DNA from 3 places in the Nocardioides sp. WS12 genome. Region 3 is predicted to be linked to each of the others. Evidence: predicted binding sites of a transcription regulator. Region 3 holds the regulator's gene; each other region holds the start of a gene.
The links. Region 3 encodes LexA, which represses DNA repair genes until DNA is damaged. Its sites were predicted from a motif close to TCGAACANNTGTTCGA; they were not measured.

Region 1 (3,244 bases), 2.1 Mb from region 3:
GCGTGGTCGCGACCGTCAGTACTGCTCTCTACAAGCAGGGCATCGAGTCCAGTCGCCGTCGGATGGCCGAGGTCCAGGCGGTTGCCCTGCAGAAGGTGAACCTGGCTGACCAGGACCTGCGACGGGCAGAAGGGCACCCCGAAGGGCCGCGGGCCCAGCAGGACGTGGCACGAGCTCGCGAGCGGCTCGACGCGGCCAGCAGTGCGCTGGACCCCGACGCGGATCGGCCGACCGTGGAGCGGCCCGTGGAGCGGCCCGTGGAGCGGCCCGTGCTGAAGGAACCCGGTCGCTGGTCTGACCTGCCGTGGCGGCGGATGGCCCTGCTCGCGGTCGCCGTGTTCGTGCTCGCGCTCGGCGTGATCAGCATCGTCGAGGTGCTGGCGGGCAAGAGCGTCTCGACGATCACGGGCGGTACCGACGACGACCGCACCTCCATCACCGGGATCTTCGGTGACCGCACCGGGACGGACGAACAACCGACCGAGCAGGTCACGCCGACCGACCCCACCACCGGGCCGACCGAGAGCGAGTCGACCACCCCGACCCAGGAGACGTCGGCGACCACGACCGACACCACCGAACCGACTCCCTCGGACACCCCGACCGCGACGGTCACCGTGACCGAGACGGCCACGGAGTCCGTCGACCCGGTGGATCCGACGGCGTCCGCCACCCCCTGACGAGCCGGGCGGAAATCCGGTTGTGGCAACGGCTGGCGCCGGTGAGAGTGGCCGCATGACGTCGTACATCTCGCACACCACCGTCGACAGCCTCAACGCCTACGAGCTCTCGGAGTGGTGGAAGCCCGTCCTCGGCTACGTCGACGTGGACGGCGACCCGAACCTGCCCGGGCACGTCGAGTGCATGATCCTCGACCCCGTCACCGGCCACCAGATCCTCTTCCTTCAGGTGCCCGACGCCAAGACCCCGCTGAAGAACCGCGTGCACTTCGACCTGCGCCCCCGTGAGGTCAACCGGGACGAGGAGGTGGCCCGTCTCCTGGAGTACGGCGCCACCCAGGTGGCCGACCATCGCGGCATCCACGGGCCCGGGTCCGGCTGGGTCATCCTCGCCGACCCCGAGGGCAACGAGTGCTGCATCCTGCGCTCGGACGCCGAGCTCACCGCGCAGGAACAGTAGGGCTCAGAACACGCCGAAGGGGCGGAACTGGACCGAGATCCGCGGTCCGGCTGACGCCACCTTGGGGACCGCGTGCTCCCAGGTGCGCTGGCAGGAGCCACCCATCACGACGAGGTCGCCGTGGCCCATCTCGACCGCGAATCCCTCGCTGCGTCGCTCCGGATCGCGGGGCCGCAGGTGCAGCTTGCGGGGATCGCCGACGGACACGATGGCGACCATCGTGTCGTGGGTCGAGCCGCGCCCGATGGTGTCGCCGTGCCACGCGACGCTGTCGCGCCCGTCGCGGTAGTAGCAGCAACCGGCGGTCCGGAACGGCTCGCCTAGCTCGTCGCCGTAGCGGGTCGTCAGGTCCTCGCGCGCAGCCGTCAACGCCGGGTGGGGCAGGTCGTCGCCAATCATGTAGGTGTGGACGAGGCGGGGTACGTCGACCACGCGGTCGTACATCGACCGGCGCTCTGCGCGCCAGGGGACTTCGTTGACCAGCGCCGCGAAGACGTCGTCGGCGTGGGGGAGCCAGTTGCGGGCGACGTCGACCCAGGCGCCGTCGCTCAGGGCGCGACGCTCGATCGGGCCGGTCTGTTCGGGCGCGACCGTCTCGAACAGGGTGCTCTGGAAGTCCACCGCCATGGGGCCCATCGTAGACCCTGATCGAACAGGTGTTCGTACGACGTGGCCGTGGAGATGTCCGCGAATCCGATGGTTCGGGCAAATAAATCGGAGTTCGCCGGACGCGTCGTCGGCCCCCTCCTAATCTCCGAATTGTGGCAATGGTCGAGGGGGGTTGATGAGCCGCATGCTCAAGCACGTGGAGATCCGCGAGTACGTCCGCGAGCTCGTTCGTGGCAGCGCGCCCGGCACGGCGGCGCCGTCCGAACGCGACCTGGTCGACCGCTTCGGTGTCGCCCGGATGACTGTGCGTCAGGCGCTCGATGCACTGGTCGGTGAGGGTGTGCTCGAGCGGTTCCCGGGACGGGGCACCTTCGTCGCCGTACCGCGGCGCACGCCCACCGGAGTCTCCAGCTTCACCGAGGACATGGCGGCCAAGGGGGTCGTCGCTGAGTCACGCACGCTCGTCGCAGAGCGTGTCTCGCCGACCCCGTCGGTTGCCGGTGCCCTGCGCCTGCGCCCCGACGAGATGGTCGTGCACTGGCAGCGGCTGCGCCTGGCTGACGGCCGACCGGTGTGCCTGTCGGACGCCTTCTTGCCGGAGAGCATGGTCCCGGGCCTCCTCGAGAAGCTCCCCGCCAGCCTGTACGACGACCTGGCCTCTCGTGGCCGCCGACCCACCTGGGCCGAGGACGACGTCGCGGCCCGCACGGCGACGGACGTCGAGGCCGGTCTGCTCGAGCTTCCGGTCGGTGGAGTGGTCCTGCGGCGGGCGCGTCGCGCGCTGTGGCGCGACATCCCGGTCGAGGTGTCGCGGACGATCTACCGCGGCGACCAGCACTCCGTCTGCCTGCTCCTGCGCGACTGAGATCGACCGGGCCAGGCCACCTCAGCCGGTCAGGCCTCCCAGCGGAGCGACCGTCTGGCCGGTCTCCTCGCACACCCACTGTGGGTCCGGGCCACCCAGGTCCGGGTCGATGTGCAACGCGTGGATCGGCCCGTCCTGGCAACCGACGCACACGGGCCAGAGGCCTTCGCGGGTGCCGCGGCCGAACTGATCGGCCAGCGCGTCCTGGAGGTCCTGCGCGATGAGGCCGCCGATGTACGGCGCCCCGTCCGTCCACTGCTCGAGCCACCATCGCCGTTCGGAACAGGCCTCCTCGAGAAGGGTCACCGTGTTCGGCGTCCCGAGGGCACGGGCCTCGAGATCGGCGAGCACCTGCGCCCGGGCCACGAAGATCACGGTGTCGTCCACAGGCCCATTGTGCGTTGGTTTCCCAAGGGCGCTCGGGAGCCGGTCTGCACGGTTCCGTTGGTGGCGCGCGCGGGTGCTGCGGCGCTAGCGTCGGCATGTTGTCACGCCCGGCTCTCGGTGCTCGTCCCGCCGGACCTGTCCTGCCCACTGAACCCGCGCCCCTGGAGCCCCCATGAGCACTCGTCTCCTGCACATCATCGCCACGCCCCGTGGCCTCGCTTCCAACACGGGACGCGTCTCCAG
Region 2 (3,244 bases), 920 kb from region 3:
GGGGACGGCGCCCTTGGTGCGCGGATCCCAGGGCGTCTCGACGTAGTGTTTGCGCAGCACGTCCCACACCGGACCGTAGACGTCGACGTGACGGGCCCACTTCTCGCCGAGGCCGGGACCCAGGGTGTCCATCGCGGTCATCTGGCCGGCCCGCGAGCCGCCGGGGATCTGCACCGACGTCTTGTCGGCGAAGCGGTGCTCACGCAGGACGGCGAGCGGCTCGAGGTCGCTGCCGAGCTCGGTCTCGAGCGGCCGACCGGTCTTGCGGAACAGGTCGCGCAGCGCGGCCGGTACCAGTGTGGAGGTGGGGCCGGCGTCCCACGTGAAGCCGTCCTGGTGGACGGGCGCGAGTGCGCCGCCGAGGTGCCCGGCCGCTTCCAGCAGCGCCACCTCGTGGCCCTGCTTGGCGAGTCGGGCGGCGGTGGCCATGCCACCGAGTCCGCCTCCGATGACGACGATGCGTGCCATGTGTGTCCGTTCTAGTCGACGTCGATCGGGGTGGCGCCGGTCAGCGCCAGGAGTTCGTCGTACGACGTCGAGAAGACCGCGGCGGGGTGACCGGCGGCTGCCCAGACGACGTCGTACTTCTGGAGCCACGAGTCGAGGTACGTCGCAATCGGCGCCGGGTGGGCGATGGGGGACACCCCGCCGATCACCTGGCCGGTGTGCTGCTTCACGAACTCCGGCTTCGCGCGTTTGAGTTCTGCGCCACCGATCCGCTCGCGCGTGAGGGCCGTGTCGACCCGGTGGGCGCCTGAGGTCAGGATCAGCACGGGAGATCCGTCGGCATCGAAGAGCAGACTGTTCGCGATCGCACCGACCTCGCAGCCGAGCGCCTCGGCCGCGAGTGCGGCCGTGTGGACCGAGTCGGGCAGAATGACAATCTCCCCGCTCCCGCCGAGGCGCTCGTGCTCCTCGCGGAACCGGGCGATCGAGGGGTGGTCGGCCGACATGGGGAGACCCTATCGACCGGGCCCGCCTGCCGATGGCCAGCCCGCTGATGCAGGAGGAACGATGACCAAGAGACCACCGGCAGTCGAGCTCGCGTGCTGGCTGCTGTGGCTCCTGCTGGTGGCCGGAGCGCTCGTGTGCGTGATGGTCGTGGTCAAGAGCGACGACCTGGGGGCCGTGTGGTCGCCCATGCAGGTCGGCGACAGCACCGTCCAGCCGGTCGAGTTCGTGCCCGTCATCCTGGTCCTGTACGGCGTCACGGCTGTCCTCGCGGCCACGCTGATCGCGCTCTTCCGCACCGGCAACAACTGGGCGCGCCACTCCCTGGCCTGCATCGTCGTCAGCATCTTCGTGGTCACCGTCGCGACGGTGCGGACCGATCCGCCGACGCTCGTCGAGTGGTCCGCGATCGCGGCCGCGGTGCTCAGCGCGGTGACGCTCGTCTTCATCTGGCACCCCCAGAGCCATCAGTTCGTGCGCGACGCGGGCCGTGGGCTCTTGCGGAAGGACTCGGCCCCGGCCGACTCCTGATCGACTCCTGATCGACTCCTGATCGACTCTTGACGTCGTGTCGGAGCGGGGGTGTACCTTCGAATCGTTCGAACAAGTGTTCGAACTCCGTTCGAAGGAGACCGCTCCGTGGACCAGCAGTTCGCCCCCTCGTTCCAGGTCAGCCCGCACACCCTGCCGGCGACCACCCACAACTACCTCCTTCGCGCGGCGCAGTCGCTCAGCGAGGCCGTGACGGCCACCGACGTGGCCACGCGCTATGCCTGCGCCCATGTCGCGGCGCTCCGGGCGGCCGCCGCCCTGCTGTCGGCGCGGGCTCGCCCCGCCACGGGGCGGATGCGGCACCAGAAGAACGCGTGGGTACTGCTGACCGAGGTGGCGCCCGAGATGGGGGAGTGGGCCACCTTCTTCGCCGCCGGCGCCGCCAAGCGCGCTGCTGCCGAGGCAGGGTCCTCCCGGGCAGCCTCGCCGCGTGAGGCCGACGACCTGGTCCGCGACGCCGACCGCTTCCTCGCCCTGGTCGAGCAATCCCTGGGCCTGACCCCGCACGCCACCGTCGGTGAGCAACTGGTTGTCCGGGCCGTCGGCTGATCCGCCCTGCGGCCCACTAGTGTTTCCTGCATGGCCTCTCGCGAGCAGCGTGGTTCGGTGCGGACTGCCGTCGTCTGGGATGCGCTCGAAGCGGCCCTGGCTGACGGGCCCCGCGACGTGGTCGACCTCGGCGGCGGCACCGGCGGCTTCGCCGTACGCCTGGCCGAGTCGGGCCACCGGGTGCGTGTCGTCGACCCGAGTCCCGATGCCCTCGCGGCCCTGGCGCGACGCGCCCAGGAGGCCGACCTGGAGGTCTCCGGCCTGCAGGGTGACGTCACCGACCTGGTCGACGTCGTCGGCGCCGGCAGCGCCGACGTCGTGCTCTGCCACGGCGTTCTCGAGGTCGTCGATCCGGTGCTGGCCCTGGACCACGTCGCCCAGGTACTGCGGCCCGGCGGACTGCTCAGCGTCGTCGTCGGACAGCGCCATGCCGCCGTCCTCGCGCGGGCGATGTCCGGGAACTTCGGGCAGGCCCGGGCCCTGCTCGACGGCGTCGAAAACGTCGACAACCGCACCGGTCGCCGGTTCGCCGTGGGTGAGATCGAGGAGTTGCTCGACGGCGCCGGCTTCGCGACCACCACGATGCACGGCGTGCGGGTCTTCACCGACCTGGTGCCCGCTGCCCTGGTCGACATCGAGCCCGGCGCGGTCGCGGCCCTCATTGACCTGGAGCGTGCGGTCGCCGAGCGCCCGGAGTACTTCCACCTCGCGGCGCAGTTGCACGTCCTCGCCCGCTTGCGCTGACCCCTGCCGGGCGGCCGGTCGATGACTGCGCCGCCGCTGTGCCCGATCCTGCACGTCGACATGGACGCGTTCTACGCGGCCGTGATGATCCGCGACCGCCCCGAACTGCACGACGTCCCCGTGGTCGTCGGCGGTGGCCACCGCGGTGTGGTCCTGTCCGCGAACTACCCCGCGCGCCGCTTCGGGATCAGGTCGGGGATGTCCGGCACCGAGGCCCGACGGCTGTGCCCGCAGGCGGTCACGATGCCGCCCGACTTCTCGGTCCTGACCCCGGTGTCGCGGGCGATCATGGAGACCTTCCGCACCGTCACGCCGCTCGTGGAGGTGACTTCGCTCGACGAGGCGTTCCTCGACGTGCGGGGTGCCGTGCGCTTGTTCGGTCCGCCGGAGGACATTGCCGAGCTGATCCGGGCGCGGATCCACGCCCAGCACCAGATCACCTGCTCGG
Region 3 (3,244 bases):
AGCCGCCACGCCCCGGTCATCTTGGGGACGAACCGGTAGTGCTTGGCGCTCAGGTGGTGCAGCTGGATCCGCAGGCTCTTGGAGGGCGCGGAGCCACTGAGGTTGTAGGTCCCGTACAGCGGCGCGGGCCGGTAGCCGGCGCCTTCGGAGTAGTACTGGGCAGGGTTCCGGTTCCAGAAGGCGAACCCCGCGAACTGGACGTTCATGGTGGTGCGCAGGTCCGTCAGCGTCGAGGTGATGGCCTGGACGGAGTACTGGCCGCCGGCGCCAGCCTTCTCCCACATCCTGCGGATGATCACGGGCATCAGGCCCTCGGCGGTGGGGTAGCGCTCGCCGAGGTACCGGAAGAAGATCCACGACCCGTACTGCGCGAGGTTGCCCCACCGGTCGAGCGGCTGGCTGGGTACGCCGAGCGGACCGTAGGGGAGGTAGGAGCGGTTGTCGTTGATGGAGTTGAACAGCTCGTCCTCGGCCCAGGTGGCGGTGCCCTCCATGAACCAGCCGTCCTCGTTCGCGTCGTAGGCGAACTGCACGGCGTGGAAGTACTCGTGGGCAGCGGTGACCTTGAGGTTGTCGGCCGGCGTGTGGTTGGGGTAGTCGGCGCTGCTGTAGTTGTTGTCGACGACGCAGTAGGCGGGCGCCGGGCCCTGGCCGCTGATGTTCTCGTCGGTCGCGCAGTACCCGTAGATGCCGAACTGGCCGAGTTCAGCGATGTAGATGTCCACCTTGTCGGCGCCGTTGCCACCGATGAACCCGTCGCTCGCGGGCCGCTGGTAGCCAGCGTTCGTGTAGGCGTTCGCCACCACGGAGAAGGCCTGCCAGACGAACTCGACGTAGTCGGGGTAGGCGGCGTCGGTGCCGGACCAGCGACCACTCGTGCCGTTGTTCTCCGGGTCGGCGGCGCTCGCGTCGGCTCCGTCGACGTAGTGCACGCAGAGGTAGCCGCTGCACAGGGGCGTGTTCTCCGGCGTCTGGTAGCAGGGCGGTCCGTTGTTGCCGTCGCACTCGTAGCTGCCGGAGGCGCCGAGGCCGTCGGTCGGGCGCGCGAGCAGGCGCCCGGCGTCATCCTTCTTGTCCTTGGGCAGGTCGGCCCGGCTGGCGGCGAGGTCGCGCAGCGCCAGGGTCACGTCCTTGCCGTGCTCGCGGTCGGCCTTCGTCGTGGCCGGCGCAGCGGTCGGGTCGAGCAGTTCCTCCGCCGCCTCGAGCGCCTGCTCGGCCACTTCCCGCGGAGTCTCAGCCGCGGGCGCACCCGGGCCGGCGGGAGCCGCTGGATCCGTGGGGTCGGCCTGTGCTGCGGTGCCGAGGGACGGCACGAGCAGGAGGAGGGCAAGCAGGGCGATGAGCAGCCCCGAGAAGGGCAGGTTGCTGCGGCGCGTCATGGGGAAGCTCGGCCTTCATGGTCGATGGATTGAACCCCCTGACCTTACGTCAGACCCGGCGAAGGACCGCCGTGACCTTGCCCAGGATCGTGGCGTTGGTGCCGTCGATCGGCTCGAACGCGGGGTTGTGCGGCAGCAGCCACACCTGCCCGGCCTTGCGCTGGAAGGTCTTGACCGTTGCCTCGCCGTCGATCATGGCGGCCACGATCTCGCCGTTCTCGGCCGTCGGCTGCTGGCGGATCACCACGTAGTCGCCGTCGCAGATCGCCGCGTCGATCATCGATTCACCACTGACCTGGAGCAGGAAGAGCTGGCCGTCGCCGACGAGCTGGCGGGGGAGCGGGAACACGTCCTCGACGCGCTCCTCGGCCAGGATCGGGCCACCGGCGGCGATCCGGCCGACGACCGGGACGTTGCGGGGGGCGGGCGCAGCGTCGTTGATGCCAGTGTCGTCGTACCCGTCATGGCCGGTCTCCTCGACCGTCGACATCGCGCGGCGGGCGGCCATCACCTCGGGCAGGAAGACCTCGAGGGCGCGCGGCCGGTTGGGGTCGCGCTTGAGGTAGCCCTTCTCCTCCAGGGTGCGCAGCTGGTGGGCGACGCTGGAGGTGCTGGTCAGACCGACGGCCTGGCCGATCTCGCGCATGCTCGGCGGGTAGCCGCGCTTCTCGATGCTGTCCTTGATGTGGGCGAGCACGCGCAGCTGGCGTGCGGTCAGCCCACTGGCGTCCGGAGGTCCGTCGGGCAGCTCCGTGACGGTGCTGCCAGTCGTGGTCTTGGCCTTGTCAGCCATGGATGCCCTCCCAAGTCTTCCGGCAAGTCGCCCGGTTCGGATGTGACGACGCTAACCGATGAACCGGCCCTTCTTCAAACATCTGTTCGAAGGGGCGTGTCGCGACACGCCGTCGAGCGTCTGTTCGAACAGGTACTGGATTTGTTCGAACACCTGATCTAGTCTCGTACACATGTTCGATCGAACGCCTGATCGATCAGCTTCTGTCGGACGGTCTGACTAGACATGGCCCGTCCACTTCCCCCGGAGGTTTCCATGAGCACCATCACGTTCGCCCCGCAGGTCTCCACCGTTCGTCGTACGACGACGGCTCGCCCGGTGCGTGCCCGCAGCCAGGCCGGCCAGGTCCGGCTGACCCGCCGCGGCCGGCTCGTCGTGCTGGTGCTGGCCCTCCTGGTCGTCGCTGCGGCAGCCGTGTGGCTCGCCGCCGGTTCTGCCGCGACCCGCGAGGGTGGCGGCGAGCCCGCCGTCGAGATCGTGACCGTCGCTCCGGGCGAGACCCTGTGGGGCCTGGCCAGCGACGTGGCCGCGACGACCGGCGACAACGTGCGCTCGGTGATGGAGCAGATCCAGCAGCTCAACACGCTCGACTCGAGCATGGTCTACGCCGGCCAGCAGCTCCGCGTGCCCACCGAGTAGCGAGCCGTTGGTCGAGGAGGTTGCGCAGCAACCGTCTCGAGACCAAACTCGCCCGTCGCTTCGACCCCGACGGGTGCAGGGGAAGACGAGGGGCGGGGCCTGGCTCATGCAGCCGGCCTCGCCCTTCGCGCTGTTCGCATCGGGGCGAGCCGGGTGCTACCGAGCGGCGCGCTTGCCACCCTTGGGGGCAGCCGGGTCCCGCTTCACTCGGGGCGTCGGGCCCTCGCTCCATCCGACCGCACGGGAGAGGCGCACGGCGAGCATGAACGCCAGGAACAGGCAGAACATCGCGCCCATGCAGGCGACGAGCAGGAAGAACCAGGCGCCGGCCTTGCCGTCGTGGCGGGCCGTGGCGCCGAAGTCGATGGCGGCGAAAACCAGGTATCCCCAGGCCACGAGGGCGAAGGTGATGCCGACGGCGAGCAGCAGGAGG

Region 1: a site for LexA is predicted at 1,789-1,804, ahead of HRC28_RS22815 (alpha-ketoglutarate-dependent dioxygenase AlkB). Genes of this name have one in related genera too.
Region 2: a site for LexA is predicted at 1,551-1,566, ahead of HRC28_RS12745 (SAV_6107 family HEPN domain-containing protein). Genes of this name have one in related genera too.

What each region holds. Positions count from the first base shown of each region.
Region 1 is NZ_CP053928.1:4,730,186-4,733,429, reverse strand. Features, by position in the region: gene HRC28_RS22825 (hypothetical protein) at 1-680, shown strand, start outside; gene HRC28_RS22820 (VOC family protein) at 736-1,140, shown strand; gene HRC28_RS22815 (alpha-ketoglutarate-dependent dioxygenase AlkB) at 1,144-1,761, opposite strand; gene HRC28_RS22810 (GntR family transcriptional regulator) at 1,925-2,614, shown strand; gene HRC28_RS22805 (hypothetical protein) at 2,636-3,001, opposite strand; gene HRC28_RS22800 (NAD(P)H-dependent oxidoreductase) at 3,174-3,244, shown strand, end outside.
Region 2 is NZ_CP053928.1:2,623,429-2,626,672, forward strand. Features, by position in the region: gene HRC28_RS12730 (FAD-dependent oxidoreductase) at 1-468, opposite strand, end outside; gene HRC28_RS12735 (YbaK/EbsC family protein) at 480-953, opposite strand; gene HRC28_RS12740 (hypothetical protein) at 1,015-1,482, shown strand; gene HRC28_RS12745 (SAV_6107 family HEPN domain-containing protein) at 1,591-2,052, shown strand; gene HRC28_RS12750 (methyltransferase domain-containing protein) at 2,083-2,796, shown strand; gene dinB (DNA polymerase IV) at 2,818-3,244, shown strand, end outside.
Region 3 is NZ_CP053928.1:1,707,111-1,710,354, forward strand. Features, by position in the region: gene HRC28_RS08035 (MXAN_6640 family putative metalloprotease) at 1-1,379, opposite strand, end outside; gene lexA (transcriptional repressor LexA) at 1,429-2,172, opposite strand; gene HRC28_RS08045 (LysM peptidoglycan-binding domain-containing protein) at 2,428-2,811, shown strand; gene HRC28_RS08050 (hypothetical protein) at 2,968-3,244, opposite strand, start outside.